2 regions of the Kribbella sp. NPDC003557 genome follow, and region 1 is predicted to be linked to the other one. Evidence: riboswitches for the same ligand, from Rfam matches in the RefSeq annotation. Region 1 holds a riboswitch; the other holds the start of a gene.
What was found. Region 1 has a riboswitch for cobalamin ahead of ABZW60_RS07690 (ABC transporter substrate-binding protein). Riboswitches for the same ligand answer to the same signal wherever they lie in the genome.

Region 1 (14,892 bases):
GCGCGACCATCGAGGTCCCGCTGGACTACACCAAGCCCACCGGCCAGACGATCGAGCTGCGGGCCCGGAAGGTGCTGGCGCGGGATCGCGGCGGGCGGCTCGGCACGCTGTTCATCAACCCGGGCGGTCCCGGCGCCTCCGGGCAGGAGTTCGCGGCGCAGGTGCCGATGCTGTTCGGCTCGTCGTTGCTGCGCAAGTTCGACATCATCGGCTGGGACCCGCGCGGTGTCGGCGAGTCCACGCCGGTGCGGTGCCTGGACACCGCCCAGCTGGACGCGATGATCGCCGCGGACGGCAGCCCGGACAACGCCGCCGAGGTCGCCGACCTGGACGAGCAGGCCAAGGCCTTCGCGGCCGGGTGCCAGCAGCGCTCCGGTCAGCTGCTCCCGCATGTGAACACGAAGGACGCGGCCCGCGACATCGACGTACTGCGCGGCATCGTCGGCGATCCCCAGCTGTACTACCTGGGCATGTCGTACGGCACGTACCTCGGCGCGACGTACGCCGAGCTGTTCCCGAAGAACGTCGGCCGGATGGTGCTGGACGGCGCCGTCGACCCGGCAATCACGTCCGCGCAGATGGGGATGGCGCAGGCGAAGGGCTTCGACAAGGCGCTGGACGCCTTCGCCGAGGACTGCGCGCAGCGCTCCTGCAAGCTCGGCAGCAGCAAGAACGAGGTGCTGGCGAAGGTCGATCAGCTGATCAAGGCCAGCGACGCGAACCCGCTTCCCGGCGACGGGCAGCGCCAGGTCACGCAGGCGCTGGTCATCCTCGGCATGGTCTACCCGCTGTACCTGAAGGACTTCTGGCCGCGGCTCGAGGACGCCGTCGCCGACGGTCTGGCCGGGAACGGTGCCCGGCTGCTCGCGCTCGCTGACGAGTACACCGACCGCAAGCCGTCCGGGTACGCCGACAACTCGAACGAGGTGCAGATCGCGGTCAACTGCTCGGACCGGCCGGATGCCACGTCGATCGCGCAGTTGCAGGCGGAGGTGCCGGAGTTCAAGGCGGCATCGCCGCGGTTCGGCGAGTTCCTGGCCTGGTCGTCGGTGTCCTGCATCAACTGGCCGGTGAAGCCGACCGACAAACCGCACCAGATCAAGGCAGCCGGCGCGAAGCCGATCATGGTCCTCGGGACGACGCGTGACCCGGCCACGCCGTACGAGTGGGCGGTCGGACTGGCGCACCAGCTCGAGAGCGGCATTCTGGTCACCCGCGACGGCGACGGTCATACGGCGTACCTGTCAGGCAACGCCTGCGTGAAGAACGTCGTCGAGAGCTACCTCGTGCAGGGCAACACCCCGGCCGCCGACATCAAGTGCTAGGGCGTGTCTCCCGGTCCCCCGCCTACTGCGCGGCACTCGGCGGGCACCTCGCCGACCTGGAGCGAAGGGAACGATGAAACCACATCGACCCCTCCGCTCCAGGTCGCCGAGGCACTCCGCCGAGCACCTGCTCGCGACGGCGTGGGACCGGGAGACACGCCCTAGTTGGGCCGGTCGTCGCCGTCGGACACCGGGAGCTTGATGGTTTCGGTCGCGTGCTGGAGCACGGCGCGCAGGCCGGCCTCGTCCTGCGGGCGGCCGCCGACGGTGATCTCGACGGCTGAGGTCTTGCCGTTGTCGAGCGAGATCCAGCGCGACAGACCCATCCGGGGGCCGCGGCTCTTGTCGGTGTAGGTGTAGATCAGTGTGCCGCCGTCGCGGCTGAGCACCTTCAGGCCGGGCTCGTCGATGCTGCGCTCACGGTTCGCAACGAGCTGCTCCGGCGACTGCTGGCTGCCCCGGGTGTCGAACCGGAGCTGCCAGACACCGGTCGAGTCGAGGAATTTCGGCCGGGTGCCGCCCTGGGCGCTCTTCCAGCCGGCCGGGACCTCGGCGGACACCGGGTCGTCGCCGGTGCCGAAGTTCTGCACGACATACTGCAGTCCGTCGGCCTGGAGGCCGTCGCCGCGGCTGGGCGTGCTGGAGGGTGTCGGACTCACGAGCCCCACGGGCGTGTCGTGGGCGGTGAACGGGTTTCCACCGTTCACGGCGACGACCGTTCCGAACACTGCTACGCCGACGGTCATTCCCGCCAGCGTCATCAGCAGCGCCTGGTGCCTGGGCGTGAGCATCCCGACCTCGCTTCCCTCTCTCCGGCCCGATTATCCCTGACGAGAGGGGCGTCTCCGCAAACTGCCGCGTACGCTGGCACGTCGTGGAGATGTCCGACCCCCTGTCCGATCCCCTGTCCGACCCCCTGTTCCGGCAGGCCTTGCAGCGCTACCTCGACGGTACGGCGGAACGCGCCGACCTGAAACTGCTCGTGAAGGAACTGCTGAAACGTCTGGTCGCGAAGGCGCCGGGCCACGCGGTCGAGGTGCGCGTCCCGCCGTACGGCGCGGTGCAGTGCATCGAGGGCCCGCGACACACCCGCGGGACACCGGGCGCGGTGATCGAGATGCCCCCGGAGTTGTGGATCGACGTCGCGCTCGGCCGGATCGCCTGGCCCGACGCCCGGATGACCGGCAAACTCCGCGCCAGCGGCGAACGTACCGACCTGTCGGCGCTGCTCCCGCTGATCGGGCATTGACGCCCTGGGCAACCACTACCGCCGCTGGATGAAACAGGTTCGTCCAGGTCGGTCGGAACTGTCAGTATGGGCCGGTGGCAGCAAGTCTCCGCACGCGGCTGGCCCGGTTGCGTGTCGATCTGACTCCGTGGCGTGGTTCCCGCGATTTCCGCATCCTGCTGGTGGCGGGGTCGGTGTTCTTCCTCGGCGGCATGGTCGGGTACGTCGCCCTGCCGTACCAGCTGTACCAACTCACCGGCTCGAACTTCGCCGTCGGCGCGATGGGCCTGGTGACGATCGTCCCGCTGGTCGTCTTCGGCCTGTACGGCGGTGCGCTGGCCGATCACGTGGAGCGCCGCAAACTGCTCGTCGGCACCGGTCTCGCGCAGGTCGTGATCTCCGCGCTGATGGTCGCGAACACGCTGCTCCCGAACCCGCAGGTCTGGCTGATCTACGTCTGCGGCGCGCTGAACGCGGTCGCCTCGTCGCTGCAGCGGCCGAGCAGGGAGGCGCTCCTGCCGCGGGTGGTCAAGCACGAGGAGATCCCGGCCGCGGTCGCGCTCAGCTCACTGACCTCGCAGGTGGGGCAGCTCGCCGGTCCGGCCCTGGGTGGCGTCCTGGTCGGGTCTGTGGGCGTGACCTGGGCGTTCTCGGTCGAGCTGGCCGGCATCGTCTTCGCGACGCTGCTCTACGCGCGCCTCGGCTCGTACCGCGCGGCCGAGCACTCAACCGCGCCCAGCCTGCGCGCGATCGGCGGGGGGATCGTGTACGCGTTCCGCCGCAAGGACCTGCTGGCGACGTACCTGGTCGACATGGTCGGGATGTTCCTGGCGATGCCGATCGTGCTGTTCCCGGCGTTCGCGACGGACGTCCTGAAGGAACCGCGCCTGCTCGGCCTGCTGTACAGCGCCGAGGCGATCGGGGCGATGTGCGCCAGCCTGACCAGCGGCTGGGCCAAACACGTGCATCACCAAGGGCGGGCGGTGGTGCTGGCCACGATGGGCTGGGGCGCCGCGGTCGGGATCGCCGGGCTGGCGCCGAACATCTGGTTCGCGATCGGGTTCTTCGCCCTGGCCGGCGCGTGCGACATGGTCTCGGTGCTGTTCCGGTCGGTGATCTGGAACCAGACGATCCCGGACGAGATGCGTGGGCGGCTGGCCGGGATCGAGATGCTCGGCTACTCGCTCGGCCCGCTCGGCGGCCAGGCCCGCTCCGGGCTCGTCGCCGACCTCACCACGGTCCGGACCGCGATCGTCAGCGGCGGCGTGATGTGCGTGGCCGGCGTGGTCGCGACGTCGGTCTGGCTGCGCGAGTTCTGGCGGTACGACTCCCGGACCGACGAACACGCGGTCCGCGAAAGGGAGCTCCGGGCCGCGGGCTAGAGTTCTTGCCATCATGCGCATCCGCCGGGTAGTGACCGTCTCCGCACTGGCCACCGTGGTGCTCGCAGGCTGCAGCGGCCCGGGGTCGGAGACCGCGCCGAGCGTCCCGCCGCTGGTGTCGACGAGCGCGCCACCGTCGGAGACACCCTCGGAGACGCCCTCCACGACGCCGTCCGAGACGTCCAAGGTCGCGGATACCTTGTGCACCCGGATGGACCCGACGCTGGTGCAGACCACGCTCGCGGTGCCGGCCGCGAACATCCAGCCCAGGAACCCGCCGGCCGAGTTCGACATCCCGACGTACGACGTCTGTCAGTTCATCCTCAGCACTGTCCCGGACGGACCGGTGCTGCGGGTCGGCGTCTCGGTGCTCCCGGCCACGAAGGCGACGCTGACGGCGACCCAGAAGGCGTACGCCGCCAACCCGCGCGAGCCCGCTCTGCCGGCGACCGTCGGCGACGGCGGCTACGGGACGAGCACATTCCTGGTGTTCCTGCTGGACGGGAAGCTGTACAAGCTCTCCGGCCCGAAGGCCACGCTCGCGAAGTACGTCGCCGTCGGCCAGGAGGTCGTCCGCCAGGCTCCCGGTTTGCCTGAGCCCGAGCGGCTGATCACGCGCTCCGACTGCGACCGCGGCTCGTCGGCGGCGGAGAAGGTGCTGAGCGCAGCCCCGGTGGCCCGGCGTGACTCGGAGACCCTCGTCGGCGACCTGGTCTGCGGCTGGATCGCGCCGACGAGCGTGCTGTCCACCTCGCTCCGCCGGGAGCCGGACGCCAAGGCGCTGATGGCGCCTCTCCGCAAGGCGCCGACCTCGCAGTCGATCCCGCTCGGCGACGAGGCGTACGTCGACACCGCCACCGGCCGGACGACGATCCGCGTCGGCGACGACAAGATCGTCGACCTGGTCCCGCTCCCGGCCCGCAGGATCAACCCGGACCTGATGACCCAGTTCGCGCTCGCGATGTCCCCGGTCTACACGCGCTGAGGCGTGCTACCTGCGACCCGGTCGCGGGTGTTAAGGTGACCGCGCCGTGGTGTTCGGGAAGCCGGTGCGGAACCGGCGCGGCCCTCGCCACTGTGATCGGGATGTCCGTCGGTCGTTCCCTCGTGGAGACCACTGGCCGCATGCGGCTGGGAAGGTTTGACCTGCGGAAGCGGTACCCGTCAGCCAGGAGACCGGCCACGGCACTGACCCGTCCACGAGGTGCTGGAGGAGCGGTCCGCCCATGGCCGTCGTACGTTTGCTTGCCATTGCCCTGTCGTTGAGCCTGCTGGCCGGCTGCGCGCCGTCGGCCGCCGAGAGCTCCGGGGCCACCACCGCCAAGAACTGCGGCATCGACGTCACCGTCGACGGTCCGCCGCAACGCGTCTTCGCGGCGTACCAGCCGGCGATCGAGATGGCGCATGCGCTGGGGATCTCGGACCGCCTGGTCGGGACGGCGTACCTGGACGCGGAGGTGCTGCCCGAGTACGCCGCGGCGCAGGCGAAGGCCAAGTACTACAAGAACCTGCCGAGCCGCGAGCAACTGCTCAGCCTCAACCCGGACTTCGTGCTGTCCGGGTTCAACGACGTGTTCAGCGCGGCCGGCAGCGACTCGAGCTTCGGCAGCCGCAAGAGCCTCGCCGACCTCGGCATCCGGACCTGGATCTTCAGCCCGCTCTGCCCGACCGCCGACGGCAAGGGTGACGAGGCGATCGACCCGTCGACGGTCTCGATGGACAACGTGTACGCCGACCTGCGCGACCTCGGCCGGCTGTTCGGCGTCGAGGACCGCGCCGAGCAGGTGATCGCCGACCAGCAGCGCCGGATCGCCGCGGTCGCGACCGCGGTGCAGGACGCGCCGCGGCCGACGGTCGCGATCGTCCGGCCCGGACTGGAGGGCGGCGGCCTCACGGTCTCGGGCGGACCAGACTTCGGGACCGTGCTGATCCGGCAGGCGGGCGGCGTCAACGCGTTCGCCGACCTGACCGCCAAGCGGAACGTGAAGATCAGCGTCGAGGAGTTCATCAAGCGGGACCCGGACTATGTGCTGATCAGCGGGTGCTGTGACGCCTCGCTGACTCCGGCCGCGTCGCAGCCGGACGTGGCCAAGATCCTCGGCAATCCGGCGTTCGCGAATCTCAAAGCGGTGCGTGGCAAGCACGTCGTCCCGTGGCTGTTCGCCAACCACTCTGCCGGGATCCGGGGCGCCTCCACCACGGAGAACCTGGCCCGCATCCTGCATCCCGACCTGGTCAAGTGAGGCGGCTCGCGGTCTGCCTACTGCTCGCCGCGGTCGTCGTACTGTCCTTGTGCGTCGGCAACCAGTGGATCGGGCCGGGGGACGTGTACCGAGCGCTGGTGGACTTCAGCGGCAGCGACACCGACAGAGTCGTGCGCTATCTGCGAGTGCCCCGGACCGCGGCCGGTCTGCTCGTCGGGGCCGCACTCGGGTTGTCCGGCGGATTGATGCAGGGCGTCACCCGGAACCCGCTCGCCGATCCGGGCATCCTCGGCGTGAACGCGGGCGCCGCGGTGGCCGTGGTCGGTGCGATCGGGCTGCTGGGGGTGCACAGCCTGACCGGCTACGTGTGGTTCGCGATGGGCGGAGCCCTGGTGGCGACCGTCGTCGTGTACCTGATCGGCGGCGTAGGCCCGGTGAAGCTCGCGCTGGCCGGAGCGGCGATTTCCGCGTTGCTCGGTTCGGTCACCTCGGCGGCGACGCTGATGGACCTCTCGACGCTGAACGAGTACCGCTTCTGGGTGGTCGGCTCCCTGTCCCTGGCTAGCGGTTCGATCGTCGCGCAGGCCGTGCCGTTCGTTGCCGTCGGCGCCGTCCTGGCGCTGGTCCTCGGGCGGTCCCTCAACCAGCTCGCGCTCGGCGACGACCTGGCGCTGGCGTTGGGCACCCGGATGTACCTGGTCCGCGTGCTGGCCGGCTTCGCCGTCGTGATCCTGGCCGGTACGGCGACCGCGATCGCCGGGCCGATCGGATTCATCGGCCTCGCCGTACCCCACGTCGCGCGCCGCCTGGCCGGGCAGGACTACCGCCGCCTGCTGCCCTGGTCGATGGTGATCGCGCCGATCGTCCTGCTGCTGGCCGACGTCCTCGGGCGGATCGTCGTACGGCCGGCGGAGCTGCAGGTCGGGATCGTCACCGCGCTGATCGGTGCGCCGCTGTTCATCGCCCTGGTCCGTCGCCGGCGACTGGCCGCGCTGTGAGAGGCCTGGTGGTCTCGACGCTCGCGTGGCTGCTCACGGCGGCGATCGGAGCCTTCGCGCTCACCCAAGGCGACTACGCGTTGCCGCTCGCCGAGGTCCTCCGGGCCCTGTCCGGGCACGGCACGCTGATCACGTACGACGTGGTGGTCGGCAACCGGCTGCCCCGCGTGCTGGTCGGCATCGGCGTCGGTACGGCGTTCGCGGTGTCCGGCGCGATCTTCCAGCGCCTCGCGCGGAACCCGCTGGTCAGCCCGGACCTGATCGGGATCAACGCCGGCGCCGCGCTGGCCGCCGTCCTGATGATCACCGTGCTCGGCAGCGCCTGGATCGCGCTCGGGGCGCTGACCGGATCGTTGCTGTCAGCACTCGCTGTCTACGTGCTGGCTTATCGCAACGGGGTTTCCGGGCATCGGCTGGTGCTGGTAGGGATCGGCGTGACCGCGATCATCGGCTCGCTCACGGCGTACCTGCTCACGCTGGCGGACATCTACACGGCGAAGAGCGCGTCGATGTGGCTCGCTGGGAGCCTGGCCGGCCGGTCGTGGACGCACGTCGTCCTGGTCGCAGCGACGGTCGTGGTCGGGTTGCCGGCGGCGGTCGCCTGCACGCGATCATTGCGGTTGCTGGAGCTCGGTGACGACCTGGCGCGGGCGCTGGGCGGACGGGTCGAGCTGGCTCGCGGGGTGTTGATCGCGCTCGCCGTCGGGCTGGCGGCGCTGGCGACCGCGGCCGCCGGGCCGATCGGTTTCGTCGCGCTGGTAGCGCCACAACTGGCCCGCCGCCTGGTCCCGCAGCCCGGACTGCTCGTGCCGGCGGCGATCGGCGCGTTGCTCGTGGTCGCGTCCGACCTGATCGCCAGGACGGTCGTCGCTCCGGTCGCTCTGCCGGTCGGGCTGGTGACGGCGTTCCTCGGAGCGCCGTACCTGCTGTTTCTGCTCACTCGCGCGCGGCGGATCTGACCTTCGCGATCGTGGCGACGGCTTCGGTGATCTCGGTGGGGGTGCGGGCCGCATACCCGAGGACGAGCCCGGGGGCGTGCGGGAGTTGGCAGTGCCATGACAGCGGGTGGGTCTTGACGCCGGCTTCCAGGGCGGCCGCGGCCAGGGCGGTGTCGTCGCCGGTCTCGAAGGTGATGGTGAGATGCAGGCCGGCGGCCGCGCCGTGAATGGTTGCGGTAGGCAAATGGTCGCGGATGGCCGTGACCATCGCGTCGCGGCGGACGCGGTGCCGGCGGCGGAGGAAGCGGAGCTGGCGTTCGAGCTCGCCGGACTCCATCAGCTGCGCGAGGGTGAGCTGCGGCAGGCTCGCGTTGCCGAGGTCCGCCATCCGCTTGCGGGCGATCAGTTCGTCCTTGTACCGCGGGGGCGCGAGCATCCACCCGATCCGTAGCGCCGGGGCGAGGAGCTTGGAGACGCTGCCGGTGTAGATCACGTGGTCGGGCAGCATCGCGTGGAGCGCCGGAACCGGCGGACGGTCGTACCGGTGCTCGGCGTCGTAGTCGTCCTCGATGATCAGTCCGCCGTCGGTCGCCCACTGGATCAGCTCCCGCCGGCGCTCGCCGTCCAGGACGACGCCGGTCGGGAAGTGGTGCGCCGGTGTCGCCATCACCACCCGCGCGCCGGACTCCCGCAGTACATCGACCCGCAGCCCGCGGTCGTCGACCGGGATCGGCGGGGTCCGCATGCCCCAGTTCTGCAGGTGCTGCCGGGAACCGAGCGAGCCCGGGTCCTCGACCGCGATCGCGTCGACATCGTGCTGTTCGAGGAGTTGCGCCACGAGGCCGATCGCCTGCGCGACGCCGGCCACGACGATCAGGTCCTCCGGGTCCGCCGCGATCCCGCGGTACTGCGCCAGCCACGCGGCGACCGCCCGCCGCAACGTCGGCGTCCCGGCCGGGTCGCCGTACCCGAACTCCGTCGAGGCGAGGTCGGCCAGCACTGCTCGCTCCGCCCGGAGCCAGGCGCTGCGCGGGAACGCGGCCAGGTCGGGAACACCTGGCGTCAGGTCGATCCGCGACGGCGCCTCCCGCAGGTTGTCGAAGATGGCGAGCCCGGCGTCGCGCAGGTTCGGTGCAGGAGGACAGGAGGTGTCGGCTGCCGAGGCCTCTGCGCGCGGCACGGCAGGCGGGCGGGCGCGTGTACGTAGACGAGTACGTACTGTCGAGCGGTCCACGCTGGGCGCGGCGACGACGACCGTCCCGGAGCGGCCGCGGCCGGCGACGTGGCCGTCCTCGGTGAGGCGCTGGTAGGTCTCGGTCACCACGCCGCGGGAGATGCCCAAGTCGGTCGCGAGGGTGCGGGTCGCCGGGAGGCGGGTCCCGACCGGCAGGTGGCCAGTGGAGATCGCGGTCCGGAGACGGTCGGTGAGCCAGTCCGCGAGACCGCCGGGCGGCGCTTCGCCCGGGTCGAGCTGGAGGAAGTCCGCTCCGCCTTTGGACCTGCCACTTACTGCCGGATTGGACCTGGTCACAGGACCATTGTGGCGCGACCGTGGAGTTATGGGAACCGACTACGTCCACGGCTACACCCCGGCGGAGACGCGCCGGCTGACCGACCAGGCCGGCACGCTCGCCGACCTGCTGCACGGTGGCACCAGCTATCCGCCGGGCAGCCGCGTCCTCGAGGCCGGCTGCGGTGTTGGCGCGCAGACCGTGCAGCTCGTGACGCGCAGCCCTGGCATCGACCTGGTCTCGATCGACATCTCCGAGGCGTCGCTCGCCCAGGCCAAGGCCCGGGTCGCCGAGCACGCGCCCGGCGCGACCGTCGAGTGGCGGCACGCGGATCTGCACGACCTGCGCGGCGAGAAGTTCGACCACGTCTTCGTCTGCTTCGTCCTCGAGCACCTCGCCGACCCTGCCGCCGCCCTGGTCCGGCTTCGCGGCCTGCTGAATCCCGGCGGCACCATCACCGTGATCGAGGGCGACCACCAGTCCGCCTTCTTTCACCCGCGCAGCCCGCGCGCCCAGGCCGTCATCGACTGCCTCGTCGACCTCCAGGCCGCGGCGGGTGGCGACTCCCTCATCGGCCGTCGGCTGCAGCCGCTGCTCGAACAGGCCGGGTACGACGACGTCCAGGTCGGGCCGCGCACCGTGTACGCCGACCAGACGCTCCCGCACCTGGTCGACGGCTTCACCCGCAGGACCTTCATCGCGATGGTCGAGTCCGTCCGCGGCCGCGCGCTCGCCGCCGGTCTGTGCACGGAGGCCGAGTGGGTCGCGGGCGTCCGCGATCTCGAGAAGTCCGCCGGACCCGGCGGCACCTTCCACTACACGTTCTTCAAAGGAGTGGGCCGGACATGATCGCTTTACTCGTTCTGATCGCACTCGTCTGCTGGGGCCTGAATCGCAACCAGCGCAGGCAATTGCGGCCCACGGTCGGCGGCGTCACCGACCGCGATCTCGAACGGCTGATTGCCGAATTGCGGACGCGTTCATGAACGCCTGGTAAACAAGAGGTATGGGCCCGACCGAGCAGCTCGAGATCGAAACCAAGTACGACGTCGCCGCGACTGTGATTCTGCCGGCGTTGCACGAGCTGCCCGGGGTGGCGAGCGTCGCGCAACCGGTCGGACTCGACCTGGAGGCGATCTACTACGACACCGCCGACCTCGACCTCGCCGCGCACAAGGTGACGTTGCGCCGGCGCACCGGCGGCGAGGACGACGGCTGGCATGTGAAGTTCCCGGTGTCGTCCGGCGAGCGGCTCGAGGTGCGGCATCCGCTCGGCCGGTCCACGCGGGCCGTGCCGATCGCGGTGGTCCGGACGGTTCGCGTGCATGTCCGCGACCGGTCGTTGACCCCGGTCGTGACGTTGCGGACCCACCGCATCGTCCATCGGCTGCTCGACGCCGACGGCGCGGTCCTCGCGGAGCTCGCCGACGACAACGTGACCGCGACGGTCGAGGGCAGCGAGCCGGAGAGCTGGCGTGAGTGGGAGGTCGAGCTCGTCGGCGGGGACAGCGCCCTGCTCGAGGAGGCCGGTGAGCTGCTGACCGCCGCGGGCGCCCGGCCGGCGAGCGGTCCGAGCAAGCTCGCGCGGGCGCTCGGCGATCGCGTCCCGGCGTACGACGACTGGACCCTGCCGAAGAAGCCGCGCACGTCGGACCTGTTCCGGGCCTACGCCGGGGCACAGGTGCAGGCGATCCGCGAGCGGGATCCCGAGGTACGGCGGGACGTCCCGGACTCGATCCACAAGTTCCGGGTCGCGACGCGGCGGCTGCGGTCGGCGCTGGCGACGTACCGTCCGGTGATCGATCGCGAGGCCGGTGACGCACTGCGGGTCGAGCTGAAGTGGCTGGCCAGTGAGCTCGGGACCGCCCGGGACGCGGAGGTGCAGCGCGAGCACTTCGCGGCCGAGGTCGCCGAGCAGCCCGTCGAGCTGGTGATCGGGCGGGTCGCGGGGCGGATCGACGACCACCTGCGTCAGGTGTACAAGGACGGTCGCGCCGGGGCGCTGGCCGCGTTGGAGAGTCCGCGGTACTTCCGGCTGCTCGACGCTCTGGACGAGCTGGTCGCGAAGCCGCCGGTGATCGGCGACGACGACCGCAAGGCGAGCAAGCAGATCGGGGACGTGCTCTCGCACGACTACCGGCGGATGCGCAAGGCGGTACGCCGGTCGAAGGCCGCGCCGGATGTCGCCGAGCAGGACCACGAGCTGCACGAGGTCCGCAAGGCCGCCAAGCGACTGCGGTACGCCGCGGAGTCCGCCGTACCCGTTCTCGGCGACGACGCCGGGGGCCTGGCCGCGCGGGCCGAAGAGGTCCAGGAGATCCTCGGCGCACACCAGGACTCGGTGGTCTCCCGGGAGCTCCTCCACCACCTGGCCCTCATGGTCTACGCCGAAGGCGGCAACACCTTCACCTACGGCCGCCTCCACGCCACGGAAGAGGCCCGCGGCAACACTTCCCGCGAAACCTTCTACGAGCTCTGGCCGACCCTCAAGTTCAAACTCTGACGCGCCCGGACATGTGTGCGGGCGGTCAGGTGCTCGCCTACCTGGCCGCCCGCGGTTCGGGAGAGGTTGGGGCTGTCAGGCAGGTCCGCGTCGAATCAGCAGGGCCTGCCTGACAGGTCTCTAGTGCTGGACCGCCTTCTCGGCGCCGGCGCCGGTCAGAGAGCGGACCTCCATCTCGGCGAAGCGGTCGACGTCGACCTGCTCCTTGCTGGTCACGGTGCCCAGCCAGCCGAGCAGGAACGCCAGCGGGATCGACACGATGCCGGGGTTGTCCAGCGGGAACCAGTGGAAGTCGATGCTGGTGTCGGTGATCATCGACAGGCTCTTGCCGGTCTTCGCGTCCACCTTGCCGGAGACGACCGGGCTGAAGACGATCAGGATGATCGTCGAGGCCAGACCGCCGTAGATGCTCCACAGGGCGCCGCGGGTGTTGAAGCGCCGCCAGAACAGCGAGTACAGGATCGTCGGCAGGTTCGCGCTGGCCGCGACCGCGAAGGCGAGCGCGACCAGGAACGCGATGTTCTGGCCGTTCGCGAAGATGCCGCCGATGATCGCCACGATGCCGATCACGACCGCGGTGTACCGCGCGACCCGGACCTCGCCGTCGCCGCTGATCTGGCCCTTCTTGATGATCTGGCCGTAGATGTCGTGCGCGAACGACGTGCTGGCGGTGATCGTCAGACCGGCGACCACGGCCAGGATGGTGGCGAACGCCACCGCCGAGATGACGCCGAGCAGCACCTCGCCGCCGAGCTCGAAGGCGAGCAGCGGCGCGGCCGAGTTCGCCTTGCCGGGTGCGGCCTTGATCGCGTCCGGTCCGACGATCGCGGCGGCGCCGTACCCGAGGACCAGGGTGAACAGGTAGAAGATGCCGATGATCCAGATCGCCCAGCTGACGCTGCGCCGCGCCTCCTTGGAGTCCGGCACGGTGTAGAACCGCATCAGGACGTGCGGCAGGCCGGCGGTGCCGAGGACGAGGGCGAGCGCGAGCGAGACGAAGTCCAGCTTGGTGATGCCCGTGGCGCCGTACTGCAGACCCGGGCTGAGCAGCTTCTCGCCTGCCGCCGGGCTGTTGTCGACGGCCGCGCCGAGCAGGCTCGACAGGTTGAAGGTGTACTTCGCCAGCACCCAGATCGTCATGATCCCGGCGCCGATGACGAGCAGGACCGCCTTGACGATCTGGACCCAGGTGGTGCCCTTCATGCCGCCGACGAGCACGTAGGTGATCATCAGGATGCCGACCACCGCGATCACGATGCTCTGCCCGGTCCGCCCGGAGACTCCGAGCAGCAGGGCGACCAGACCCCCGGCGCCGGCCATCTGCGCCAGCAGGTAGAAGAAGCAGACGCCGAGGGTCGAGATCGCGGCCGCCATCCGGACCGGCCGCTGCTTGAGCCGGAACGACAGCACATCGGCCATCGTGAACCGGCCGGTGTTGCGGAGCAGTTCGGCGACCAGCAGCAGCGCGACCAGCCACGCCACCAGGAAGCCGATGGAGTACAGGAAGCCGTCGTACCCGTTCAGCGCGATCGCGCCGGCGATGCCGAGGAACGACGCGGCGGACAGGTAGTCGCCGGAGATCGCGATGCCGTTCTGCGGGCCGGTGAACGACCGGCCGCCGGCGTAGAAGTCGGCCGCCGTCTTGTTGTTCCGCGACGCCCGGAACACGATCGCCAGGGTGGCGACGACGAACAGCCCGAAGATCACGAAGTTGACGGTCGGGTTACCGATGTCGGTTGCCAGCGGCAACATCAGCGGGGCGGTCACTGCGGTTCTCCCTCGATCTGGTGGCGCAACTTCTCGGCGTCCGGGTCGATCCGCCGGTCGGCCCAGCGGACGTAGATCATCGTGATCGCGAACGTCGACACGAACTGCCCGAGGCCGAACAGCAGGGCGACGGTGATGTTGCCGGCGACCTTGTGGGACATGAAGCCGTGGGCGTAGTCGGCGAGCAGGACGTAGACGAAGTACCAGACCAGGAACAACGCGGTCATCGGGAACACGAAGCGCCGGAACCGGCGACGCAACTCGGAGAAGTCCGGTGACAACTGGACATCCCGGTACGTCGTCAGCTCGCGATCGCGCATCTCACTCATCGCGGACCTCCAAAACGGGGGATCACGCCGGGCGGTATGGAGCCGGCTGTGCCCCGTACTGTGGCCCGCGTCACGACCCGCCGACAGCACCAACGCGCGTCGAGCGCTCAGCGGAGCACACCAGTCGCTCGGTGGATCGCTCAACTGCGGTGAGCGGTAGGAATCACACGACGAACGGTCTCACCGGGGCGGGAGTCCGCGGTCGACGTCGACGGCCTCCGGTGTGTGCAGCCGGACCATCGAGCGGGCGGCGCCGGCCGGGATGCTGTCGGGGGTGAGTTTGGAGACCACGATGACCGTGACGAACGCGAGCGGCATCGTCCACGCGGCCGGCTGGCCGACGAGCGCCCGCGGCCAGCCGCCCTGCGGCGCGCCGGCCACGTTCACCAACGCCGCCGCGCTCGCGGCGATCCCGCCGACGACCAGCCCGGCTGCGGCGCCCGTCGTCGACATCCGCCGCCACCAGATCCCCAGCACCAGCAGGGGACAGAACGTCGACGCGGCGACTGCGAACGCCAGTCCGACGGTGTCGGCGAGGCTCAGCGACCCGGTCACCGTGAACGCCAGGTAGGGCACGATCATCGAGATCAGTGCCGCGATCCGGAAGCTGTTGACCGCGACGTAGTCGCCGCCGGTCCACCGGTGCAGCCGGCTGCGCAACAGGTCCTGGTCGATCACTCCGGCGATCGCGACGGTCAGCCCCGACG
Region 2 (14,892 bases), on a different contig from region 1:
AGGCCGTCGCGCGACTTCCACAGCGAGATGTCGGCCTGCATCGACACCTCGGTCGGCATCCAGTGGTTGTTGCAGGCCGCGAGGTACTTCTCCCAGGCCCACGTGTACTTCAGCGGCAGCAGCTGGTTGACGTCCGCGCGGGCGTTGATCATCGCCTTGTCGGCGACCTCGACGCGGGCCGCTCCGATCGAGATCTCGTGCAGTCCGGTGGTCACTGGCAGGCCTCGCAGTCCGGGTCGTCGAGGGAGCAGACCGCTCCGGTGGGCTCGGGAACAGCAACAGAAACAGGTACGGCGTTGAGGCGGCCGTCGGTGCCTTGCAGCGTGGACTTCTCGACGTGGGTCGCTGACTGGGAACGCAGGTAATAAGTCGTCTTGAGTCCATAGCGCCAAGCTGACCGGTAAAGCTCGTCGAGCGCGCGGCCCGAGGGCTGCGCCATATAGAGGTTCAGCGACTGGGCCTGGTCGATCCACTTCTGCCGCCGCGACGCCGCCTTCACCAGCCAGTGCGGATCGATCTCGAAGGCCGTCGCGTACAACTCGCGCAGGTCCGCCGGGATCCGCTCGATCCGGGCGAGCACGCCGTCGTGGTACTTCAGGTCCGACACCATCACCTGGTCCCACAGCCCGCGGGCCTTCAGGTCGGCGACCAGGAACGGGTTCGCGACGGTGAACTCGCCGGACATGTTCGACTTCACGAACAGGTTGCTGTACGTCGGCTCGATCGACTGGCTCACGCCGCAGATGTTCGAGATCGTGGCGGTCGGCGCGATCGCCAGGACGTTCGAGTTCCGCATCCCGTCGCGGAGGACCTTCGCGCGCAGACCGTCCCAGTCGAGCTCGGTGCCGCGGTCGATGATCACGTCACCGTCGCGCGCGGTGTGCAACAGGTCCAGCGAGTCGATCGGCAGGATCCCGAGGCTCCACAGCGATCCGTCGTACGACGAGTACCGGCCGCGCTCGGCCGCCAGCTCACTCGAGGCCTCGATCGCGTAGTAGCTGATCTGCTCCATCGAGCGGTCCGCGAACTCGACCGCCGCGTCCGACGCATACGGGATGCGCAGGGCGAACAACGCGTCGGCGAACCCCATCAGGCCGAGGCCGACCGGGCGGTGCCGCTGGTTCGCCCGCTCCGACTCCGGGGTGGTGTAGAAGTTCACGTCGATGACGTTGTCGAGCATCCGCACCGCGGTCTTCACGGTGTCCCGGAGCAGGTCCGCGTCAAGACCTTCCTCGGTGAGATGCGCGACCAGGTTGACCGAGCCGAGGTTGCAGACCGCGGTCTCGTCGACGGTGGTGTTGAGGGTGATCTCGGTGCACAGGTTCGACGAGTGGACGACACCGTCGTGCTGCTGCGGCGAGCGCAGGTTGCAGGCGTCCTTGAAGGTGATCCACGGGTGCCCGGTCTCGAACAGCACGGTCAGCATCCGCCGCCACAGGTCGACGGCCTTGACCCGCTTGAACACCCGGATCTCGCCGCGGTCCGCAGCCTCCTCGTACCGCACGTAGGCCGTCGCGAACGCCGAACCGTACAGATCGTGCAGGTCCGGAACCTCGTCCGGAGAGAACAACGTCCACTCACCACCGGCCTCGACCCGCTGCATGAACAGATCCGGCACCCAGTTGGCCGTATTCATGTCATGCGTCCGCCGCCGCTCGTCCCCGGTGTTCTTCCGCAGGTCGAGAAACTCCTCGACGTCGATATGCCACGTCTCCAGATACGCACACACCGCGCCCTTGCGTCGTCCGCCTTGGTTGACGGCAACTGCCGTGTCGTTGGCTACCTTCAGGAAGGGGACGACGCCTTGGGACTCGCCGTTGGTGCCTCGGATGTGGGCGCCGATGCCGCGGACGGGGGTCCAGTCGTTGCCGAGGCCGCCGGAGTACTTGGCGAGGAGGGCGTTGTTGCGGATGCCGGTGAAGATGCCGGACAGGTCGTCGTCGACGGTGGTGAGGAAGCAGGACGACAGCTGCGGCCGCGTGGTGCCGGAGTTGAACAGGGTCGGTGTCGACGACATGAAGCGGAACGAGCTGAGCAGTTCGTAGAACTCGATCGCCCGTGCCTCGCGGTCGTCCTCGCGCAGCGCCATGCCCATCGCGACCCGGAGGAAGAACGCCTGCGGCAACTCGTACCGCACCTTGCCGAGGTGGAGCAGGTAGCGGTCGTAGAGGGTCTGCAGGCTGAGGAAGGTGAAGTTCAGATCGGCCTCGGGCTTGATCGCCGCCGCGAGCCGGCCGAGGTCGAAGCGGCCGAGCTCGGGGTCCAGTTGGCCGGCGTCGATGCCGACCTGGATGTACCGCGGGAAGTAGTCGACATAGGCGTCGGTCATGTCGGCCTGGCTGGCCCGGCGTGGCTCGCCGTGGACGCGGCCGAGTGCCTCGCGGCGGATCTGGTCCAGCAGCAGGCGCGAGGCGGCAAAGCTGTACTGCGGCTCGGTCTCGACGTACGACCGGGCGGCCATCACGAGGGCGAGCTCGACCTCGTGCTCCGCGATGCCGTCGTAGCAGGCGCCGAGGGTCTCGTCGAGGATCTGTTCGGGGTCGACGGCGTCGAGTCCGGCGGCCGCCTCGGCGACGATCACGCGGAGCCGGTCGACGTCGAGCGGGGACCGGCTGCCGTCGGCCGCGCGCACGGTCAGCGGCGGCTTCGTAGTGACGCCGGCGGCGTCGGCGGGAGTGCGGGCCTTGGTCCGCTCCTCGCGATAGAGGACGTAGGCGCGGGCGACCTGGTGCTCACCGGCGCGCATCAGCGCCAGCTCGACCTGGTCCTGGATGTCTTCGACCTGCACGCTGCGGGCGCTGGCGCCGCGGCTGGTCAGGGCGGTGACGACCCGGCCGGTCAGGTCGGTCACCAGGTCGCGGACCCGGTGCGTGGCGGCGGCCTCGGAGCCCTCGACGGCGAGGAAGGCCTTGGTCATGGCGACGGAGATCTTGGTGGCGTCGAACGGCGTGCTGCTGCCGTCCCGGCGGATGACGGTGAGCTCCGTCCGAAGCTCTGCGGTGGCCGCAGAGGATGAGGAAGCAATGGTCACAGGTGTGCGCTCCAGAAGAGTTCGGAGACCCGGGACCACGCGAGCGGACGCACGACGGGACCGGCAGCACCGGCCGGGACACTGCCGTCACGTCCGGCGACCCACCCGCGAGGTCTCGGACCGCGTGCACCGGCGGTGCACGCGCCGGTGGCAGGTATCCGGACTCGCGGGCACCGTGCGACAGCGTGTCCGCTCACCGTTGCGGGGCAGCTCCGGAGTTGCACCGGATTCCCCTGTTGCCTCGGGACGCTCAACATCTTGTGGTGCTGCTCGCCCCGAACCACCAGCAGTAGTGATGCTAGGTGGATCGGCCTACATCTTGGGGTAGCGCCACGCCGTGTGTCGCACATCTTGTGGTCCTCACGCCGCGACCGCGTAGAGGTCCTGCAGTGTCATGATCTCCGAGCCGTGGTGGATCAGCTCACGGTTCAGCCGCAGGACGACGTGCCCGAACGGCTCGGACGCGTCCAGTTCGTTCGCCTGGCTCAGGCCGATGGTCATCGCCTCGTCCTCGTCCAGGCCGGCGATCGCGTCCTGCCAGGCCTCGACCCAGTACGTCAGCCAGGCCACCGCGTCGCGGGCGTTGCCGTGCAGGGTGATGTCGTCGCGCCCCTGCTGACTCCCGCCGAACGTCCACTCCCAGCGCTCGAAGAACATCTCGGTCAGGTGCGCGATCAGCCAGGCGATCGTCCGCGGCCCGCGATGGTCCGGCTCGTTGGGCCACTGTGCCACCCACTCGCCGGAGCCGAGCGGCCGGAACTGCCCGGTGTAATGCCGCCGGACGACGGTGAGCGCCTCACTGCTCGGACGCCAGAAGTACTGCTCGTCGGTCAGTTGGGCGAGGCGGCCGGACAGCACCATCCAGCTGAAGCCGAGCTGTCCGCGGACCATGGCCATCGCCGACGGCCGGTGCAGGATGTCCCAGTCGAACGCCTCCGGCATCACAACTCCCCTGTACGGTCGAACATATGTTCGAATTCTTGCTCGATCGCGCCCGGAAAGTCAAACCTCCTTGTGTGTCGGTCCTGGCCTCGACGGAACCGGTCTGCTAGGCGCCTCGATCCGCGTGTCCGCGGCCGGACTCGCGAACCGGCGCTCCAGCAGTGTGAAGGCGTCGATCAGTTCCGGTGCCTCGTAGACGCGGTTGCGGCGCCCGTCCGTGATCTCACGCAGGATGCCCGTCTCGACCAGCCGGGCCAGGCCCTGGTTGGCCGCCTGCTGGGAGCGGTCGATGAGCTGGGCCGCGGCTGCGAGCGTCAGGACCGGCGCGGCCGGCAACGCCTCGATCAGCAACTCGGCCGCCGAGCCGGCCCGCACCGGAGCCGCGCGCTCCCGCCACGCAGCCTTCAGATCGGCGGCGGTCTGCTCGAAGCGAGCGGCCTCGGCGGTCGCGTGCGTGCAGGCGGTCGCGAACATCCGCAACCACGGGTTCGCGGCCGCGCGGGCCTTCGCGGTCGTCGCGCGTCCGACGTACCGGAAGGCGGTCAGGGTGTCGACGTACTGCGCGGCGTGCGTGGCAAGTGCGAGCGAGACGGGCGGCACGGTGCGCGTGACCAGGCCGTCGGCGCGCAGGATCAGGTGGATCAGTGCGCGGCCGGTCCGGCCGTTGCCGTCGGCGAACGGGTGGATCGTCTCGAACTGCGCGTGGGCGATCGCGGTCTTGGCCAGCACCGGCAGCGGGGACTCGCGGACGAACGTCATCAGGTCCGCGAGCAGGTCCGGGATCAGCTGGGCCGGCGGCGGCACGTAGTACGCCTCGGCGGGGGAGCGGCCGCCGATCCAGTTCTGCAGGTAGCGGATCTCGCCGCCGTACTCCGGGTTCGGCGACTGCGCCATCAGCCGGCGATGCGCCTCGAGCAGGTGGTCGACCTCGAGCTTGTCGCCGGCCTGGACGGACTCGGTCACCCAGGTCATCGCGTCGACCGCGCCGAGGACCTCCTCGGCGGTCACGTCGTGCACGCGGTCCCGCAGCACGTCGGCCTTCAGCAGCCGGCGCGCGCCGACCACGAGGCCTTCGATGTGGGACGACCCGACCGCCTCGGCGCGCAGCAGCAACCGCGCCAGCGCCTCGCTGTTGGTCAGCACGGCGGCGGTCGCGTCGAGCCGGGCCAGGTCACCGGCGGCGTCCTCGAGCAGTGCCAGGACGTCGTCACTCAGGTCGAACTCGCGCCCGACCAGCGCGTCCGGGAAGTACAGCTCGTACGAACCGCCCAGGCGCTCCGCCCGGGTGAACCCGTCGGGGTGCCCGGGCCAGCGGTGCAACTCGACCCGTGCCATGGTCTTATTCAAGCTTATCCACAAACCTTGAACAAGGGCTGTGGATAAATCACCCGCCTGAACCCCGGAATTCGGCACACTGCTCGGTGTGACCCTGGATGCGCAGACGCAGCGGATGGTGGCCGCCAACGAAGCCGACTGGAACGCTCGCGCGCCGCTGCATGCGGCCAGCGACTTCTACGACCGGCCCGCGGATTTCTGGTTCGCGGACTACGAGTGGGCGGATCTCGGCCCGCTCGACGGTCGTGACGTCCTGCATCTGCAGTGCCATCTGGGCACCGAGACGATCGAGTTCGCCCGCCGGGGCGCGCGCACCAGCGGACTGGACCTGTCGGAGAAGTCGCTCGAGGCAGCCCGGGAGATCGCGACCGAGGCAGGCGTCGAGGTCGACTACCTGCACGCCGACGTGTACGACGCTGTGCGCGCGGTCGGCGGCCGGCGGTTCGACGTGGTCTACACCGGCAAGGGTGCGCTCTGCTACCTGCCGGACCTGCAGCAGTGGGCCGAGGTCGTCCGTGAGTTGCTGAAGCCTGGCGGCGTCCTCTACATCGTCGAGTTCCACCCGCTGCTCAACTCGCTCCGCGAGGTCTCCCTCCCGGGCGAGTCCGACGAACTGGTCCTCCGCGCCGACTACCTGGAGGGGCGCGGCCCGATCGCGCACGACTCCACCGTCACGTATACCGGTGACGAGGTGCCAGGCCGCCAGACCAGCTACGAATGGCGCCACGGCCTCGGCGAGATCGTCACCACGCTCGCCGGTGCCGGCTTCCGGATCACCGGCCTACGCGAGTCCGAGGTGCTGCCGTGGCCTCGCTGGGCAGCGATGCGGCAAACCCCGGACGGCTGGTGGCGCCTGCCGGACGATGCGCCGCGCATCCCGCTGTTCTTCGCGCTGAAGGCGATCCGATGAGCCGCGCGGACCGTGAGCAGGACCTGATCACCTACTACAGCGGCGAGATCCACGCCCGCGTCGGCCGGGACCTGCCGGAGCCGCGAGTCGAACGACGTACGGCGTACCTCGACCAGCTCCGCGCAGAAGGCCGCGACACCGTCCTGGAGGTCGGCTGCGGCCCCGGCCGCGACGGCGAGGCGATCGCGGCGGCCGGCTTCACCTACACCGGCGTCGACCTGTCCCCGGCGAGCGTCGAGGCCTGCCGCGCGCTCGGCCTGCACGCGGAGGCCGCGTCGGTCCTCGACCTGCCGTTCGGCGACGCGTCGTTCGACGCCGGCTGGACCATGAGCACCTTGCTGCACGTGGCGGACCAGGACCTCGATCAAGCTCTGCGCGAGATCGTCCGGGTGCTCCGCCCGGGCGCACCGCTGGCCATCGGCCTCTGGGGCGACATCAGCAGCGGCGAGCACGTGTGGGACGACGGCAAGGGCTACGGCCCCGGCCGCTTCTTCAGCATCCGCAGCGACGAGGACATGCAGGAGGTCCTCGGCCGACATGGCGATCTGGAGCAGTGGACAACCTGGAACGACGGCGGCGCCATGCACTACCAATGGGCCGTGCTCCGGGTCAGCGCTTCCTAGGGCCGCGGAGCGCCACGTAGAGCAAGGAGACGCCGAACGCGGCGACGATCGGGCCGACGGTGGCCCAGAGGGTGCTGCCGGTCATCGAGCTGCCCTTGAGGTAGCCGAGACCCTGGAACGTCCAGACGCCGCCGATCGCGATGAGCAGTACGGCGAACGCGATGGCGACGATCTTTCCCATGCAGGGAGGTTAGCCGAGCAGGTCGTCGCAGAGGTCGACGAGTTGGCGGCGGAGCGGGCGGGCACGATCGGCGAAGGAGCGCTGGGCGGCGGTGTACTCCGCCTTGCCGTCAGGCGTCTCGATCCGCACGGGGGAGTAGCCGAGCGGCTGCAGGTCGTACGGCGAGGCGCGCATGTCCAGCGTGCGGATGTCGCGGGCCAGCTCGAAGCACGACAGCACCAACGCGCTCGGCGTGAACGGCATCAGCTTGCTCGCCCACTTGTAGAGGTCCATGTTCGCGTGCAGGCAGCCGCCCTGCTCCAGTGCCGGCTGCGACTCACGCGTGGGCTGCAGGGTGTTCAGCGGACGCGCGGAGTCGGTGAAGAACCGGAACGCGTCGAAGTGCGAGCAGCCGATCTTGTGCGACTCGACGACCTGATCGGTGCCCTCGGCACCTAGCCGCAGCGGCCAGGAAGCGTGCCGTACGTCGGGAGTGCGGTAGACCATCGCCCACTCGTGCAGGCCGAAACAGCCGAACTGGGCCTGGCGGTCGAGCGTCGACGCGAGCAGCTTGCGGATCCAGGCGATGCTGTCCGCGCGGCGTTCGATCTCGGCGGGATCCAGCGTCGCGGCCCCGTCGACCAGCCGGTAGCCGCGACGATCGCCGTACGACGCGGCGTCTTCCAGACGGACGCCCGGGCCCGGATGCCACACCCTGAGCTGGTTCGGACGGGTCGGGTAATAGGTGAAGAGGAAGTCCTCGACGGGATGGGCTTCGCGGCGCTTCCGCCGGGCGAGATGGCCCGCCAGCGAGGCGTCGACCCGGCGGGCGTGGTCCTCGGCGTACGACGACCACTCGGCAAACTCCAGCGTGACGGTCATAGGTCCAGGGCGAAGGCGTACAGATCGACGCCCGGGATGGGGGCCCAGTCACGCTCCGGAAGGCGGGTGAAGCCCAGGTGCTCGTAGATCCGGTGGGCGGCCGTCATGTAGGTGGCGCTGCTCATCACGATCCGCCGGTGGCCGAACTCGCGGGCGCGCTCGACGCAACGCTGTGTCAGCGCCGTACCGATCCCCAGCCCGCGGGCGCGGCCGGCGACGCCGAGCATGCGGAACTCGCCTTCGTCGTCGAGGCCGATCTCGCGGTAGACCGAGCCGACAGGACAGTAGGTCACGGTGCCCAGCAGGCCGGAGGCGTCCACGGCGACCCACAGCTCCGCCTTCGCGGCGCGGTCCGCGGCGGCACGCAGCGTCATCGCGTACTCACCGCGGACGAAGCCGTCGTGTGAATACGCCTCCACGGTCAGGTCGCCGACGGCGTCGTACTCCGAGGGAACGGCCTGGCGGATCTCCACAGTCACCGGATAACTGTCTCATCCTGGGGCGACGGTAGGCTCGGCCCGTGCGTATCGCCAGATTCTCCGTGGACGACGAGCCGAAGTACGGCGTCGTCGAGACCGACGACCCCGAAGGGCTCGTCGGCACCGTCAACGTTCTCGACTCGGACCCGCTCTACCGGTCGGCGCAGTTCACCGGGGAGAAGCTGCAGCTCGCGGACGTCCGCCTGCTGGCGCCGGTGATCCCGCGCAGCAAGGTGGTCTGCGTCGGCCGCAACTACGCGGCGCACGCCGAGGAGCTCGGCAACGACGTGCCGAAGGAGCCGCTGATCTTCCTGAAGCCGAACACCAGCGTGATCGGCCCGCGGGACGGCATCGTCTATCCGGAGCAGACCAACGACCTGCATTTCGAGGGCGAGCTGGCGATCGTGATCGGCCGGATCTGCCGGGACCTGCCCAAGGAGCGGGTCAACGAGGTGATCTTCGGCTACACGATCGCGAACGACGTGACCGCGCGTGACCTGCAGAAGAGCGACGGGCAGTGGGCCCGGGCCAAGGGGTTCGACACGTTCTGCCCGCTCGGCCCGTGGATCAGCACCGAGTTCGACGCGTCCGACGTGCGGGTCAGCACCGAGCTGAACGGCGAGCCCAAGCAGGACGGGCGGACGTCGCAGTTCATCTTCGACATCCCCGAGGTGCTGGCCTACATCACCTCGTTCACCACGCTGCTGCCCGGTGACGTCGTGCTCACCGGGACGCCGGCGGGCGTCGGCCCGATGCTGCCGGGCGACGAGGTCTCGGTCAGCGTCGAAGGTATCGGAACCCTGACGAACAAGGTGATCGTGCGTGACTGACGCCGTGCTTGGCGACCTCGAGCCGCACGAGGTGCGGGTCCGGTTCCCACCGTCGCCGACGGGGCTGCTGACCGTCGGCAACATCCGCAGCGCACTGTTCAACTGGGCGTTCGCCCGGCACTTCGGCGGCAAGCTGGTGCTCCGGATCGAGGACACCGACACCTCCCGGAACACCGAGGAGGGCTACCGCTACACCTACGACGCGCTGCGCTGGCTCGGCCTGACCTGGGACGAGGGCCCCGAGGCCGGCGGTGACTTCGGCCCGTACCTGCAGTCCGAGCGGATGGAGCTGTACGCCGACGTCGTCGCGAAGCTGATGGCCGCGGGCAGGGCGTACCACTGCTACTGCTCGCAGGAGGAGCTCGACCAGCGCCGGGAGGCGGCTCGCACGGCCGGCCAGCACAGCGGGTACGACGGCCACTGCCGCGACCTCACACCCGAGCGCGTGCAGGCGTACGTCGACGAAGGCCGCCGTCCCGTGGTGCGGCTGCGGATGCCGGACCACCCGATCGTGTTCGACGACCTGGTCCGCGGCGAGATCACGTTCCTCCCGGAGAACCTCGGCGACTACGTCCTGGTCCGGGCGAACGGCTACCCGCTCTACCCGTTGGTGAACCCGGTCGACGACGCGCTGATGGAGATCACCCACGTGCTGCGCGGCGAGGACCTGCTGCCGTCCACGCCGCGCCAGATCGCGCTGTACGAGGCGCTCGCGGACATCGGTGTCGGCAGCGGCCGCACGCCCCGCTTCGGTCACCTGCCGTTCGTGATGGGCGAGGGCAACAAGCGGCTGTCCAAGCGGGACAAGGGATCCGGCCTGACGGAGTACGTCGACCGCGGATTCCTGCCCGAGGGCCTGCTGAACTACCTGGCGCTGCTCGGCTGGTCGATCGCCGAGGACCGCGACGTGTTCACGATGGCGGAGATGGTCGAGGCGTTCGACATCCGCAAGGTGAACTCGAACGCGGCCCGCTTCGACCCGAAGAAGTGCGAGGCGATCAACGCCGCCCACATGCGGCTGCTCCCGCAGGACGAGTTCGCGCGGCGGATGATCCCGTTCCTGGCCGCGGCCGGGGTGCTGCCGGCGGAGCCGTCCGAGGATCAGCTCGCCGTGCTGCGGGCCGCCGTACCGCTCGTGCAGGAGCGGATGGCCACGCTGTCGGAGTCCGACGAGATGCTCGGGTTCCTGTTCGTCGACGAGGACGCGTTCAGGCTCGACCCGGACGCGGCCGCGAAGGTGCTGAGCGGCGACGCGGACGCCGTCCTGGACGCGTCGGTGAAGGCCCTGTCCGAGGTGGCGGACTGGACCACCGAGGCGATCGAGGCGGCGCTGCGGGCGTCGCTGATCGACGGGCTCGGGCTCAAGCCGAAGAACGCGTTCGGCCCGGTCCGGGTGGCGATCTCCGGCCGCCGGATCTCGCCGCCGCTGTTCGAGTCGCTGGAGCTGCTCGGCCGGGAGAAGTCCCTGCACCGCCTCGAGCGCGCCCGCCGTACGACGTCATGAACGAGAAGACCGGCCTGACGCCGTACCAGCGGCTGCTCAAGAACGACGTCACCCCGCGCTCGTACGTCGTGCTGGGCGCCTTCACGATCCTCGTCGGCTGGATGATCTCGGGCATCGTCATCCTGGGCGTGCAGATGGCGATCCGCGAGGACCCGCCCGGGACACTGTCCTGGTTCGGGTTGCTGGCCACGAATCTGACGCTGATCCCGCTGATCCCGCTGTCGGTGTACGTCGCCCGCGGGCTGAACAAGCAGACGCCGGGCCTGCTGGCGTCGGTGGTCGGCCGGATCCGGTGGCGGCCGCTGGCCTGGTTCGCCGTCGTCGCGGTCGTCCTCGAGCTGATCTCGTTCGCGGTCATCGAGCTGGGGAACGTGCCGCTGGCCACCGGCGAACGCCACGGCGGCGGCATGGCGCCGGACGCGATCGCGGTCATCGCGGTCACACTGCTGACCTCGCCGATCCAGGCCGCGGGGGAGGAGTACTACTTCCGCGGGTATCTGCTGCAGGCCGTCGGGGCGTACGCCCGGAGCTGGGTGGTGGCCGTGCTCGTCACCGGGCTGCTGTTCACCGCCGCGCACGGGATCTGGCCGTGGCAGAGCCCGGCGCTGTTCGTGGACCGCCTCGCCTTCGGTCTGGTCGCCGGCCTGCTCGTCGTCCGCACCGGCGGCCTGGAGGCCGGCATCGCGTCGCATGCGGCGAACAACGTGGTGACGTTCGTGTTCGCGGCGTTCACCGACACCGTCGGGGCGAGCCTCGGGGTGAAGGACGCGCCCTGGCCGCTGGTCACGATCGACGTGCTGAAGTTCGCGGCGTTCGGCGCGATCGCGCTGTGGATGAGCGGGCGGATGAAACTCGAGAACCGCTCCGAGCTGCCGTTGAGTGCCCTGTCGGTGGGCGGTCCGCGACAGGTGTGACGGGAGTGACAACGCGCCGGAGGGGGCCCGTTTTGCTGTCGGGTCCCTGCCTCGGGTAAGCTCTCCGAGCCGGGTTGATGAGGGCGGAAACGAACTCCTCGACTCAGTGAAATGCCTTTGGGGTATGGGGTAATTGGCAGCCCGTCTGATTCTGGTTCAGTTAGTCTAGGTTCGAGTCCTAGTACCCCAGCGGATTGGACCGCACCGATGAAAATCGGTAGAGTTCAACCTCGTTGCCCGGGCCGCAAAGCCCGGACGACACACCTCTGGCCCCGTTGTGTAGCGGCCTAGCACGCCGCCCTCTCAAGGCGGTAGCGCGGGTTCGAATCCCGTCGGGGCTACCAGAGTAGAAGGCCCCCGTCCTCCCGGACGGGGGCCTTCGTCGTTCCCGGACCCCGTCGCCGGCAACTGCTGGACACTCCCAGGTCTAAGCGCTTAGAGTCTAAGCGCTTAGACCTCTCCTGGACCCGAAAGGGGATCGCTGTGCGGCGGAACCTCTTCGCTCTTCCGGCCGCGGCGGTTGCCGCGGCCCTGCTGCTCGCCGGTTGCGGCGGTTCGTCCGACGGCCCGGCCGGCACCGGCGCGACGGCCGACCCCGGTCCGGCGACCGGGACGATCACGTTCACCGGGACCGACAACGCCGAGACCTACCAGCCCGTGATCAAGGCCTTCGAGGCGAAGAACCCCGGGATCAAGGTGACCTACACCCAGATCCCGTTCGACCAGTTCAACGCGACCATGCAGCAGCGGCTGAGCGCGAAGGACGCCGGGATCGACGTCTACACCGTCGACGAGCCGCGCGTCTCGCAGCTGGCCGCCAAGGGCTTCCTCACCGATCTGAGCGACCTCGACGACCAGGTGAAGACCAAGTTCAGCGCCACGGCGTACAAGACCAACCACTTCCGCGACAAGCTCTGGTCGTTGCCGATGTGGAACTCGACGCAGTTCCTCTTCTACAACAGGACCGCGCTCGCCAAGGCGAAGGTGACCCCGCCGACCGCGGACCCGCAGCAGCGCTGGACCTGGGAGCAGGTCGAGGCCGCCGGCCGCAAGGCGATGCAGGCGGGCGGCACGAAGTACGGCCTGTTCTTGGAGCAGCCCGAGGCGTACTACCAGCTGCAGCCGCTGGCCGAGTCCCTCGGCGGCGGATCCGGGATCGAGGGCGACGACGCCCTCACCCCGGCGGTCGAGACCGACGGCTGGAAGAAGGCCATGCAGTGGTACGGCGCCACGTTCGCGAGCGGACTGTCGCCGCGCGGCATCGGCGGGTTCCAGACCGGACCGGTGTTCGCCGCGGGTGACGTCGCCTTCTTCGTCGGCGGGCCGTGGGACCTGAAGATCTTCGGCAGCTCGAAGATCGACTGGGGCGTCGCCCCGCTGCCGTACTTCCAGGGCGGCAAGCCGGTCACCCCGACCGGTTCCTGGTCGCTCGGCGTCAACCCGGCGTCGAAGCAGCAGGGGATGGCGCGCAAGTTCGTCGAGTTCGCCACGCTGGACCCGGCCGGCAACCTGGCCACCACGAGTACGACCACGATCATCCCGGCGAACCTCGAGGCCCAGAAGCAGTACACACCGCAGATGGACACGTTCTCCGGTGCGAAGACGGCCGGTGCGGCGGCGATCACGGCGTACGAGAGTGAGCACACCGCGGTGTCGCGGCCGGTCAGCGTCGGGTACATCCAGTTCGAGGAGGTCATGGGCAAGGCGTTCGCGGACATCCGCAACGGGACCGATCCGAACGCGCGGTTGCAGGAGGCGACCCGGCAGCTGACCGACGCCTGGAAGTCCATTAAGTGAGGCAACGGCAAGGGCTGATCGCTCTCGCGTTCCTGGCGCCTGCGCTGGTGTGCCTCGCCGTCCTGCGGATCGTCCCGGCGATCTCGGCGGTGGTCGAGAGCTTCTACACCGAGAGCCTGCTGCGCGGCGGCCGGGTGTTCGCGGGCCTGGGCAACTACACGGACCTGCTGTCGAACAAGGACTTCCGGCAGTCGGTCGGCGTGACGCTGCTGTTCACCGTGCTGGTGAACCCGATCCAGGTCGCGGTCTCGTTCCTGCTCGCGGTCCTCTTCACCCAGAGGGCCGCGGGCGCCCGGCTGTGGCGCACCCTGGTGATCCTGCCGATCGCCACCCCGCCTGCGGTGTCGGCAGTGATCTGGAGCGTCATCTACCGGCCGGACGGCCTCGCGAACGGCGTACTGGAACGGCTGGGCCTCCCGGCGCAGCCGTTCCTCACCTCCCCGAGTCAGGTGCTGCCGTCGCTGATTGTCCTGCTGTCCTGGATCGGCGTCGGGTACTGGATGCTGTTCCTGATCGCGGGCATCCAAGAGATCCCGGTCGAGGTCCGCGAAGCCGCGCTCCTGGACGGCGCCGGACCGTGGCGCCGGATGGTGTCCGTCGTGCTTCCGCTGGTCCGCCGGCCGCTCGCGTTCGTCCTGGTCGCCGACACGGTCTCGAACCTGCTCGTGTTCGCGCCGGTGCAGATCCTCACCAAGGGCGGCCCGAACGGCAACAGCAACCTGCTGATGTACGACGTGTACAGCCGCGCCTACGCGATCGGCGACATCCACGTCGCACAGGCCGAGGTCGTCATCCTGGTCGCGCTGACGCTGGCGATCGTGGCCGGGCAGTTCCGTCTGCTGCGGGGTGACCAGTGAAGCGGGCCAGTCTCTCGGTGCTCGGCGGGGTCGTCGGCATCCTGTTCTTCCTGCCGCTGCTGTGGGTGGTGACGAACTCGTTGCGCCCGGGCTCGGAGACGTTCGCCAACCTCAATCCGCTGTCCTGGCAGACGTTCCTCGAGCTCCGCCCGACCCTCACCAACTACGCGTCCTTGCTGGACAGCGCGATCGGGCGCGCGACGCTGAACTCGATCCTGGTCAGCGCGGCCACGGTCGTCCTCGGGCTCGCGGTCTGCGCCACCGCGGCGTTCGGGCTCGCGGCGTTCGAGTTCCGCGGCCGCGGGCTGGTGTTCGGCATCGTGGTGCTGAGCTTCCTGGTGCCGTTCGACGCGATCGCGATCCCGCTGTCCACGATGTTCCGGGACTGGCAGCTGACGAACACCTTCGCGGGGCTGGTGCTGCCGGGGATCGGCAACGGGATGGCGATCTTCCTGCTCCGGCAGTTCTTCCTCGGCATCCCGGCCGAGCTGGTCGAGGCGGGGCGGCTCGACGGGCTGGGCTGGTTCGGGGTGTTCCGCTGGATCTACCTGCCGCTGTCGAAGCCCGCGCTGATCGGCGCCGGGCTGATGCTGTTCCTGTTCCAGTGGCAGGCCTACGTCTGGCCGCT

Region 2: it holds a riboswitch for cobalamin, as region 1 does, so the genes downstream of both, ABZW60_RS32485 (ribonucleoside-diphosphate reductase subunit alpha) here and ABZW60_RS07690 (ABC transporter substrate-binding protein) in region 1, are expected to answer to the same signal.

What each region holds. Positions count from the first base shown of each region.
Region 1 covers NZ_JBEXMY010000002.1:355,795-370,686, reverse strand. Annotated here, with positions in the region: gene ABZW60_RS07715 (alpha/beta hydrolase) at 1-1,325, shown strand, start outside; gene ABZW60_RS07710 (hypothetical protein) at 1,487-2,116, opposite strand; gene ABZW60_RS07705 (sterol carrier family protein) at 2,206-2,574, shown strand; gene ABZW60_RS07700 (MFS transporter) at 2,649-3,935, shown strand; gene ABZW60_RS07695 (hypothetical protein) at 3,949-4,920, shown strand; cobalamin riboswitch at 4,951-5,135, shown strand; gene ABZW60_RS07690 (ABC transporter substrate-binding protein) at 5,162-6,178, shown strand; gene ABZW60_RS07685 (iron ABC transporter permease) at 6,175-7,137, shown strand; gene ABZW60_RS07680 (iron chelate uptake ABC transporter family permease subunit) at 7,134-8,096, shown strand; gene ABZW60_RS07675 (PLP-dependent aminotransferase family protein) at 8,074-9,606, opposite strand; gene ABZW60_RS07670 (methyltransferase) at 9,635-10,435, shown strand; gene ABZW60_RS07665 (hypothetical protein) at 10,432-10,572, shown strand; gene ABZW60_RS07660 (CYTH and CHAD domain-containing protein) at 10,593-12,089, shown strand; gene ABZW60_RS07655 (cation acetate symporter) at 12,210-13,841, opposite strand; gene ABZW60_RS07650 (DUF485 domain-containing protein) at 13,853-14,185, opposite strand; gene ABZW60_RS07645 (cation acetate symporter) at 14,366-14,892, opposite strand, start outside.
Region 2 covers NZ_JBEXMY010000008.1:205,011-219,902, forward strand. Annotated here, with positions in the region: gene ABZW60_RS32480 (ribonucleotide-diphosphate reductase subunit beta) at 1-251, opposite strand, end outside; gene ABZW60_RS32485 (ribonucleoside-diphosphate reductase subunit alpha) at 212-3,031, opposite strand; cobalamin riboswitch at 3,163-3,331, opposite strand; gene ABZW60_RS32490 (DinB family protein) at 3,392-3,973, opposite strand; gene ABZW60_RS32495 (Fic family protein) at 4,034-5,308, opposite strand; gene ABZW60_RS32500 (class I SAM-dependent methyltransferase) at 5,397-6,218, shown strand; gene ABZW60_RS32505 (class I SAM-dependent methyltransferase) at 6,215-6,841, shown strand; gene ABZW60_RS32510 (hypothetical protein) at 6,828-7,022, opposite strand; gene ABZW60_RS32515 (3-methyladenine DNA glycosylase) at 7,032-7,883, opposite strand; gene ABZW60_RS32520 (GNAT family N-acetyltransferase) at 7,880-8,362, opposite strand; gene ABZW60_RS32525 (fumarylacetoacetate hydrolase family protein) at 8,404-9,192, shown strand; gene gltX (glutamate--tRNA ligase) at 9,185-10,696, shown strand; gene ABZW60_RS32535 (type II CAAX endopeptidase family protein) at 10,693-11,610, shown strand; tRNA gene ABZW60_RS32540 (tRNA-Gln) at 11,729-11,800, shown strand; tRNA gene ABZW60_RS32545 (tRNA-Glu) at 11,879-11,954, shown strand; gene ABZW60_RS32550 (sugar ABC transporter substrate-binding protein) at 12,094-13,407, shown strand; gene ABZW60_RS32555 (sugar ABC transporter permease) at 13,404-14,264, shown strand; gene ABZW60_RS32560 (carbohydrate ABC transporter permease) at 14,261-14,892, shown strand, end outside.